DNA from 2 places in the Streptomyces sp. NBC_01244 genome. Region 1 is predicted to be linked to the other one. Evidence: riboswitches for the same ligand, from Rfam matches in the RefSeq annotation. Region 1 holds a riboswitch; the other holds the start of a gene.
The links. Region 1 has a riboswitch for glycine ahead of gcvP (aminomethyl-transferring glycine dehydrogenase). Riboswitches for the same ligand answer to the same signal wherever they lie in the genome.
Positions count from the first base shown of each region.

Region 1 (5,073 bases):
AGATCATCGCCCCGCACCGCGCGCTCGCGGCGACTCAGGTGATGAAGGCGGCCTAGCCGCCGACGCAAACGAAAGGGGCCGGCCCAGGAGAGAACTCCCGGACCGGCCCCTTCGTCATGTCACGGCGTCATGTCACTTCGCCATGTCACCGCATCAGTTGTCGTACTCGTCCAGCGGCGGGCAGGAACACACCAGGTTCCGGTCGCCGAAGGCACCGTCGATGCGGCGCACCGGCGGCCAGTACTTCTCCGCGGCCGACACCCCGCCCGGGAAGACGGCCTCGTCGCGGGTGTACGGGTGGTTCCACTCGCCGCCCAGCGCCGCCGCCGTGTGCGGGGAGTTGGCCAGCGGGTTGTCGTCCACCGGCCACTCGCCGCCCGCGACCCGCTCGATCTCGGCGCGGATGGCGATCATCGCGTCGCAGAACCGGTCGATCTCGGCGAGGTCCTCGGACTCCGTCGGCTCGATCATGAGCGTGCCGGCGACCGGGAAGGACATGGTCGGCGCGTGGAACCCGTAGTCGATCAGGCGCTTGGCGATGTCGTCGATGCTCACGCCCGTCGCCTTCGACAGGGGGCGCATGTCGATGATGCACTCGTGCGCGACCAGGTTGCCCGGGCCGGTGTAGAGCACCGGGTAGTGCGGCTCCAGGCGCTTGGCGATGTAGTTGGCACCGAGCACCGCCACCTGGGTGGCGCGCTTGAGGCCCTCGCCGCCCATCAGGCGCACGTACGACCAGGAGATCGGCAGGATGCCGGCCGAGCCCCACGGAGCGGCCGAGATCGGGCCGACGCCCGTCTCGGGACCGGCGGTCGGCTGGAGCGGGTGGTTGGGCAGGTACGGGGCAAGGTGCGCCCGGACACCGACCGGGCCGACGCCCGGGCCGCCGCCGCCGTGCGGGATGCAGAAGGTCTTGTGCAGGTTCAGGTGCGAGACGTCGCCGCCGAAGTGACCCGGCTTGGCCAGGCCCACCAGGGCGTTGAGGTTGGCACCGTCCACGTAGACCTGACCGCCGGCGTCGTGCACCTGGGCGCAGATGTCGGCGACGTGCTCCTCGAACACACCGTGCGTGGAGGGGTACGTGATCATCAGCACGGCGAGCTCGTCGCGGTACTGCTCGATCTTGGCCCGCAGGTCGTCCGCGTCCACCTCGCCGTCGTCGGCGGTCTTGACCACGACCACCTTCATGCCGGCCATCACGGCGCTCGCGGCGTTGGTGCCGTGCGCGGAGGAGGGGATGAGGCAGACGGTGCGCTGCTCGTTGCCGTTCGCCCGGTGGTACGCGCGGACGGCCAGCAGGCCGGCGAGCTCACCCTGGGAGCCGGCATTCGGCTGAATGGAGACCTTGTCGTAGCCGGTGACCTCGCAGAGACGTTCCTCCAGCTCGGTGATGAGCGTGAGGTACCCCTCGGCCTGCTCGACCGGGGCGAACGGGTGCACCTGGCCGAATTCGGGCCAGGTGACCGACTCCATCTCGGTGGTCGCGTTGAGCTTCATGGTGCAGGAGCCCAGCGGGATCATGCCGCGGTCCAGCGCGTAGTCCTTGTCCGAGAGCTTGCGCAGGTAGCGCAGCATCGCCGTCTCGGACCGGTGCTGGTGGAAGACCGGGTGGGTCAGGTACGCGTCCTCGCGCAGCAGCCCCTCGGGAAGCGCGTCGGCCGTGGTGGCGTCGAGCGCCTCCAGGTCCGCGGTCACCCCGAAGGCGGCCCACACCGCGTCGACGTCGGCGCGCAGGGTGGTCTCGTCACAGGAGGCGGAGACCAGGTCGGCGTCGACCTGGTACAGGTTGACCCCGCCCTCACGGGCGGCGGCCACGACCTCGGCGGCCCGGCCCGGGACCCGCGCGGTGATCGTGTCGAAGTAGGCGCCGTGCACGATCTCGACCCCGCCGGCCGTCAGACCGGCGGCGAGCAGGGCGGCGTAGCGGTGGGTGCGGCGGGCGATCGTCCGCAGCCCGTCCGGGCCGTGGTAGACGGCGTACATGCCGGCCATGACGGCGAGGAGCACCTGCGCGGTGCAGATGTTGCTGGTGGCCTTCTCACGGCGGATGTGCTGCTCACGGGTCTGCAGCGCCAGGCGGTAGGCCTTGTTGCCGTCCGCGTCCACGGAGACGCCGACGAGGCGGCCGGGCAGCGAGCGTGCGTGCTTGGCCTGGACGGCCATGTAGCCGGCGTGCGGTCCGCCGAAGCCCATCGGGACGCCGAAGCGCTGGGTGGTACCGACCGCGATGTCCGCGCCCAGCTCACCGGGGGAGGTCAGCAGGGTCAGGGCGAGCAGGTCGGCGGAGACGGCGACGATGGCGCCGAGCGCGTGCGCCTGCTCGATGACCGGCTTGATCTCCCGCACGGCGCCGGAGGCACCGGGGTACTGCAGGAGCACGCCGTAGACGCCGCGCTCGGCGATCTCGGCCGGAATCCCGCCCGACAGGTCCGCGACCACGACCTCGATGCCGATCGGCTCGGCGCGGGTCTCGATCACCGCGATGGTCTGCGGCAGCGCGTCGGCGTCGACGAGGAAGACGTTGCCCTTGGCCTTGCCCACGCGGCGGGCCAGGGTCATGGCCTCGGCGGCCGCCGTGCCCTCGTCGAGCAGCGAGGCGCCGGAGGTCGGCAGGCCGGTCAGCTCGGCGACGACGGTCTGGAAGTTCAGGAGGGCCTCGAGGCGGCCCTGGGAGATCTCCGGCTGGTACGGCGTGTACGCCGTGTACCAGGCCGGGTTCTCCATGACGTTGCGCAGGATCACCGGCGGCGTGAAGGTGCCGTAGTAACCCAGGCCGATCATCGAAGACAGGACCTGATTGCGGTCGGCGAGCTGGCGCAGCTCGGCGAGCACCTCGGCTTCGGTCCGCGCCTCGGGCAGGTTCAGCGCGGCGGTGGTCTTGATCACATCCGGCACCGCGGCGGCGGTGAGCTCGTCGAGGGAGCCGTAGCCCACCTGAGCGAGCATCTTCGCCTGCGCCTCGGCATCCGGGCCGATGTGGCGCTGCTCGAAGGGGATGCCTCGCTCCAGCTGGGAGAGCGAAATGCGGTTGGCGGTCATGTACGGAGGCCTCCTGGTCGTACGACCTGCGAGGGGCACCACGGCGCGGGCACCCGGACGGCCTCCCCCTCTGTCATCACAACCTGAGAGCTTCACCGGGCCGCGCGGGGATCGCCCACGAGATCCGGCTTTCACCGTCGGTGAGGAGAGGGACCGGCACTGCGCGCCCGGTTCCCGCACCTGCTTTCCAGAGTGGCCTCACCACGTGCGGTACGTATGCCTGAGAGATTCCGGGGAGGATTTGCTCCTTCGGCGCCTCCGTCTCACTCACTCGGAGGACTCTCCCGCACAGGGTCAACAGCCGTCACCCAGCCTACCAGCGAGGATCTGGGCACCTCCCTCGAGTGGCCCCCTCTCCGGAAATGCACTTTTGTAGTCATTACCGGAGGAGTTGCGCCCAAACGGAGGGACCGGACCGTGCAGACCGACATCGATCCCCGCAGCCTGATCGGCCGCAAGGCGTTCGACCGCAATGGCACCAAGATCGGCACCGTCGACGAGGTCTACCTCGACGACGCCACGGGCGTCCCGGAATGGGCCGCCGTACGCACCGGACTCTTCAGCCGGGACGCCTTCGTCCCGCTGGAGCCCAGCGAGATGGTGGGCGACACCCTGCGCGTGCCCTTCGAGCGCTCCCTCATCAAGGACGCCCCCGACTTCGGCGTCGGCCGCCACCTCTCCCCCGAACAGGAGCTGCAGCTCTACCACCACTACGGCCTGGACCTGGCCCTCCCCTCCGACTTCCAGCACGACTTCGGCCACAAAGCCCCCGACACCCCCTAACCCCACCACCCCACACCCGCTGCCCACCAACCCCCGGGGCAGCGGGCAGCGGGCAGCGGGCAGCGGGCAGCGGGCAGCGGGCAGCGGGCAGCGGGCAGCGGGCAGCGGGCAGCGGGCAGCGGGCAGCCACAACACCCGACAGCGGGCAGCGGGAACGGTCGGCGGCGGCCGACACCTGACCGCAGCAGCTGCCAGCGAGCACCCTGGCTGCGGTCGGCGGCAGCGGCAGCGGCAGCGGCAGCGGCAGCGGCAGCGGCAGCGGGGAACCCGGCGCCTCCCAGCGGGTAGCGGGTATTCAGCGCCTCACACGACGCAGCCGGCACCCAGCAGCACACTCGCGGCACCCGCTGACACCCGGCGGCCCATGGCAGGCGTCCAGCTGCGGACACCCGGCGGGGCCGCTAGCAAGCGCCCGGCAGCAGGCAGCAGGCAGCAGGCAGCAGGCAGCAGGCAGCGCACTATTGCCGGCCCCCAGGGAGCCGGGCAGCGAACAGTTCCTCCAGCTCCCCCCAGACACAGGCACCCCGGGTCGGCGCAAGGACGTGCCCTCCCAGGCTCACTCCGGAGCCGTCGAGCCCCCGACCCCCACGGCCCGGTCCCCGACCAGCGGCATCGGGTCGGACGGCTCCAGCTCGGGGTCGTCCACCAGGAACGTCCGCACCCGGCCCGGCTCGGATCCGGGCTGCTCGAACCGTACGGTCACCCGCCCGACGCCGCTGCCCTGCACCCACCCGGGCCCGTACACCGCATGCCGCACATCACTCCCGGCCGCCCAGCGCCGCTCAACCAAACCTTCAACACCCCCCGCACCCCCGAGCCCCTGCCCAGCAACCTCACCCGGCCCACGCCCAACGCCCACCCCCTGCAGGTCGCCCTGGCCGTGCCCGACGTCGCCCCTTTGCCCCGACCCGACACCCCGCGGCGCAGCGACCTCCCCCGACCCCGACCCCGACCCCAGCCCCTGCGCCTGCCCCAGCCCCAGCCCCGAGCCTTGGCCTTGTCCGACGCCCTCCCCCTGCGCCAACTCAGCACCCCGATCAGGCCCAGCAATCTCACCCGGCACCTGCACCTGCACCTGCTCTGAGCCCTGGCCCTGGCCGTGCTCCGATCCCTGGCCCTGCTCCGAGCCCTGGCCCTGGCCTTGGCCCTGCCCCTGCCCCTGCCCCTGCCCCTGCCCCTGCCCCTGCCCCTGCCCAACGCTCTCCCCCTGCGCCAACGCGCTACCGCACCCCGGCCCAGCGATCTCACCCG
Region 1 covers NZ_CP108488.1:1,926,910-1,931,982, forward strand. The annotation lists gene OG247_RS08370 (DUF5999 family protein) at 1-56, shown strand, start outside; gene gcvP (aminomethyl-transferring glycine dehydrogenase) at 154-3,039, opposite strand; glycine riboswitch at 3,238-3,336, opposite strand; gene OG247_RS08380 (PRC-barrel domain-containing protein) at 3,457-3,822, shown strand; gene OG247_RS08385 (DNA polymerase IV) at 4,379-5,073, opposite strand, start outside.

Region 2 (5,073 bases), 4.6 Mb from region 1:
GACGGCGGGCGTGCGGTGCGCGTGCTGCGTGAGCAGCCCGTAGAACTGCGGCAGCTCGATGGCGGGCTCGGACAGCCGCAGCGGGCCGGCCGGCATCCGGTCCAGCCCGGTGGCGATCCGGCGCAGGTCGGCCCAGGGAATGCCGACGCCGCCGCCCTGGGCGTGCGGGTTGAGCCACAGCCCCCAGCGGTCGGGGTAGAGGGCGCGGGCGATGTCCCGTCCGGTGACCACCTCGTACCCGCGGTTCCAGCCGCTGGCGGCCAGCTCCTGCGGTGAGGTCACGCAGGGCGCGTACCCGAGGCCCTCGACCTCCATGCCGCCGTACTGGGCCTCCGGGGAGCCGGGCTGCCCCTGCCAGAGGAGCATCCACAGCCGCCCCTCGGCCAGGGCGTGCAGGAGGGACTCGTAGCTCTCGTAGCGCCCGGGAGTCACCTGGCGCAGCATGTGCTCGACCTGCCCGACCGCGGCCGTGCCTGACGCACTCACCCGGTACCCCTCTTCGTCTGTTCGTCCGCCCGTCGTCCACGCGTGTCGGCCACCAGCTTAAGCGTCACTACGGCAGGTAGAAGGGGCGTACGCGCGTGGTGATGAAGTCGACCACCGGGTCTTCCGCGGCGTCGAGCAGGATCAACTGCACAGGCCAGGGCGGCGGTACGCGGGTCAGGGCGCGGCCCAGCGCGTCCATCGGGGCGTTTCGCATGTCGGGCTCCCATCCCACCAGGTGGACTCCGATGTAGAGCTCCGGCGAGCCGCCCTCGACGCTGGCGAGGCAGCGGTGCGCGGAGGCGACGACTCCGGTGGCCCGGAACTCCTCCGCGGCGGCGGTCAGGAACTCGACCGGGTCCTGCTGCCAGTCGGGCTCGAAGAGCCGGACCCTGCCGCCGGTGGCGGGGCCGTCGAGCGGGCCGCGGCCGGTGCGGCAGAGCTCCGCGACGGCCGGCGGGGGCAGGGGCACGCCGACGGAGCCCTCGGGGTTGACCGCGAGGCCGAGTTGCGGGGGCAGGCCCCGGGCGAAGTCCACGGCGGGGGCGACGGCGAAGTCCATGGCGGGTCCGGCGCAGGCGCGGAACTGCTCCTCGGAGCTGTAGACGGGCACGTACGCGGCGCCGTCGATGTCCATGGTGGGCAGGCTGAGGCTGTTCACCCCGCCGGGCAGCGGGATCCACAGGTGGCTGCGCCCGAGGACCTCGAGGATCCGCCCCCCGGCGTCCGCCTGTCCGAGCGCCGCCCCGAGCACCTGCTCCAGCTCGTTACCCGGCCACATGTACGTCTCCGCTCGCTTGCCCTTGATATCGACCCGAGATTAACGGGCGCCCGCGACACCCCGACCGGGGGCCGCCCGTGCCGGGGCCGCCCGCGCCGGGGGACAGGCCCTAGTGGAAGCCGATCGACGTCAGCCGGGACGCCGCCGGGCGGTCCAGCAGGGTCACCGACGCGCAGCCGGCGGGCGGGCGGCCCGCCTCGGCCTCGCGCAGCAGCCGGGCCACCGCGCCCCGGTGCCGGGCGAAGGCGTACGCCGACACGCCCCGGCCCCGCGCCGCCTGCCCGGCCCTGGCCTCCTCCGGAGTGGTGTCCAGCAGCACCAGGTGCAGCGCGCGGCCGCGCCGGCGGGCCGCCGAGGCCAGCAGCGCCCGTACCCAACTCTGCGTACCGCAGTCGTGGACGACGGCCGGGGCCCCGGAGCGGAGCACCCGCCACAGGCCCCAGTAGTGCGCGATCCGGACGGCGGGCCGGTACACCGCGTAGGGCAGGGCGGCCGGCATCCGGCGCTCCCAGCGCTCGCGGGCGTCCTGGGAGTCGACGCCGCCGCCCTCCGCGGCCCGCTTGATCAGGGTGCTCTTGCCGCCGCCGGGCAGCCCGGAGACCACCACGACGTCCCCCTCGGCGAAGCGCAGCCGCCGCGGGCCCTCGGCTCCGCGCAGGTCCCGTACCGCTGCGGGCTCCCCCGCCGTTCCGCCCGCCGCGGGGTCCCGTACGGCGCCGCGCTGCGACGGCACCCCGGCCACCGCACCCTCGACGGTGCCGGTGTTCGTCGCCGCCAGTACTCCGAATCTCCGCACAGTGCTCGCCTCCCCCGCGACGGGTCGCCTGGACCCGGTCCCCCTGAGTGTAAAGAGACGGTAATCCGGTGCCACCGGTTCCGCTCCGGTTCCGCTCGGAGTCTGCTCCGCTTGCGGACCCCCTCCCCCATTCGGCCGCACGTCGTGCAATGATGTGCGCCATCTGGACACCTAATTACATACCGGCCGCTTGAATCCGCGCGGGAGAGTCCCGGCACGCCGCAAGGCGGTGCCCGGGCGCCGAAGGAGCAAGTACCTCCCTTGAATCTCTCAGGCCCCGTACCGCGTGGATGAGGCAGATCTGAAAAGCGAGCCGCGCCACCGCCCGTGAGGGCCCCGGCGACGGTTCCACCCAAGGTGCAAGTCGATGGCCTTCCCCTGGAAGCGGGGAACTCTCGGCGAACCTCTCAGGTTCCGATGACAGATGGGGAGGAACTCCTCCTCGTCATGTCATGCCCTGGGACCCGGGAGCCACACCCATGAGCACTGCCCCCCGCCTGACCGCCCTCGATGCGCTGCACCGTTCTCTCGGTGCGACCATGACCGATTTCGCGGGCTGGGACATGCCCCTGCGGTACGCCAGCGAGCGCGACGAGCACAACGCCGTCCGCACCAAGGCCGGTCTGTTCGACCTCTCCCACATGGGCGAGATCACCCTGACCGGCCCGGAGGCCGTGAAGGTCCTGGACTACGCCCTGGTCGGCAACATCTCCACCGTCGGCGTCGGCCGCGCCCGCTACACGCACATCTGCCAGGAAGACGGCGGGATCCTCGACGACCTGATCGTCTACCGCCTGGGCGAGACCGAGTACATGGTCGTCGCGAACGCCTCCAACGCCCAGGTCGTCCTGGACGCGATCACCGAGCGCGCCGCCGGCTTCGACGCCGAGGTCCGCGACGACCGCGACGCGTACGCGCTGCTCGCGGTGCAGGGTCCGGAGTCCCCCGGCATCCTCGCCTCGCTCACCGACGCCGACCTGGACGGGCTGAAGTACTACGCCGGCCTGCCCGGCACGGTCGCCGGGGTGCCCGCGCTGATCGCGCGTACGGGCTACACCGGCGAGGACGGCTTCGAGCTGTTCGTCTCCCCCGAGCACGCCGTGGAGCTGTGGCAGGCGCTGACCAAGGCGGGCGAGGGCGTCGGCCTGGTCCCGGCCGGCCTGTCCTGCCGCGACACCCTGCGCCTGGAAGCGGGCATGCCGCTGTACGGGCACGAGCTGACCACCTCCCTCACCCCGTTCGACGCGGGTCTGGGCCGGGTCGTGAAGTTCGAGAAGGAGGGCGACTTCGTCGGCCGCGCCGCCCTGGAGGCCGCCGCCGAGCGCGCCGCCGCCAAGGCGCCGCGCAAGCTGGTCGGCCTGATCGCCGAGGGCCGCCGCGTTCCGCGCGCCGGCTTCTCCGTGACCTTCGACGGCCAGGTCGTCGGCGAGGTCACCTCGGGCGCCCCGTCCCCGACGCTCGGCAAGCCGATCGCGATGGCCTATGTCGACGCGGCGCACGCCGCGCCCGGCACCTCCGGCGTCGGCGTGGACATTCGCGGTACGCATGAGGCGTACGAGGTCGTGGCCCTGCCGTTCTACAAGCGGCAGAAGTAGCCCCGTACCGCCCCGTACCGCACCGCACCGCTCTTCGGCGCGTCGCGCCGGTCCGCAGGACCACCGTTCGTATCCACTCCCCCGCATCCAGGAGAATCAGGTCATGAGCAACCCCCAGCAGCTGCGTTTCAGCAAGGAGCACGAGTGGCTGTCGGACGCCGTCGACGGCGTCTCGACGGTCGGCATCACGGAGTTCGCGGCCAACGCGCTCGGTGACGTCGTCTACGCCCAGCTTCCCGAGGTGGGCGACACGGTGACCGCGGGCGAGACCTGCGGCGAGCTGGAGTCGACCAAGTCGGTCAGCGACCTGTACTCCCCCGTCACCGGCGAGATCGTCGAGTCCAACCAGGACGTCATCGACGACCCGGCCCTGGTGAACTCGGCCCCGTTCGAGGGCGGCTGGCTCTTCAAGGTGCGCGTCACGGAGGAGCCGGCCGACCTGCTCTCCGTCGACGAGTACGCCAAGCTCACCTCCGGCAACTGACCCAGGGAACCCTGATGTCTGTACTGAACACTCCCCTCCACGAGCTCGACCCGGACGTCGCCGCCGCCGTCGACGCCGAGCTCGTGCGCCAGCAGTCCACCCTGGAAATGATCGCGTCGGAGAACTTCGCTCCGGTCGCCGTCATGGAGGCCCAGGGCTCGGTCCTGACCAACAAGTACGCCGAGGGCTACCCCGGCCGCCGCTACTACGGCGGCTGTGAGCACGTCGACGTGGTCGAGCAGATCGCGATCGACCGCATCAAGGCGCTCTTCGGCGCCGAGGCCGCGAACGTGCAGCCCCACTCGGGCGCGCAGGCCAACGCGGCCGCGATGTTCGCGCTGATCAAGCCGGGCGACACGATCATGGGCCTGAACCTGGCCCACGGTGGTCACCTGACCCACGGCATGAAGATCAACTTCTCCGGCAAGCTCTACAACGTGGTCCCGTACCACGTCGACGAGACCGGTGAGGTCGACATGGCCGAGGTCGAGCGCCTCGCCAAGGAGTCCAAGCCGCAGCTGATCGTCGCGGGCTGGTCCGCCTACCCGCGCCAGCTCGACTTCGCCGCCTTCCGCCGCATCGCGGACGAGGTCGGCGCGTACCTGATGGTCGACATGGCGCACTTCGCCGGCCTGGTCGCCGCGGGTCTGCACCCGAACCCGGTGCCGCACGCCCACGTCGTGACCACCACCACGCACAAGACCCTCGGCGGTCCGCGCGGCGGTGTCATCCTGTCGACGCAGGAGCTGGCCAAGAAGATCAACTCCGCGGTCTTCCCGGGTCAGCAGGGCGGCCCGCTGGAGCACGTGATCGCGGCCAAGGCCGTCTCCTTCCTCGTGGCGGCCTCGCCCGAGTTCAAGGAGCGCCAGGAGCGCACCCTGGAGGGCGCGAAGATCCTCGCCGCCCGCCTGGTCCAGGACGACGTCAAGGCCGT
Region 2 covers NZ_CP108488.1:6,535,243-6,540,315, reverse strand. The annotation lists gene OG247_RS29570 (enhanced serine sensitivity protein SseB C-terminal domain-containing protein) at 1-486, opposite strand, end outside; gene OG247_RS29565 (enhanced serine sensitivity protein SseB) at 554-1,264, opposite strand; gene OG247_RS29560 (AAA family ATPase) at 1,374-2,060, opposite strand; glycine riboswitch at 2,252-2,355, shown strand; gene gcvT (glycine cleavage system aminomethyltransferase GcvT) at 2,540-3,655, shown strand; gene gcvH (glycine cleavage system protein GcvH) at 3,759-4,139, shown strand; gene glyA (serine hydroxymethyltransferase) at 4,154-5,073, shown strand, end outside.
Region 2: another riboswitch for glycine. It lies ahead of gcvT (glycine cleavage system aminomethyltransferase GcvT); the one in region 1 lies ahead of gcvP (aminomethyl-transferring glycine dehydrogenase).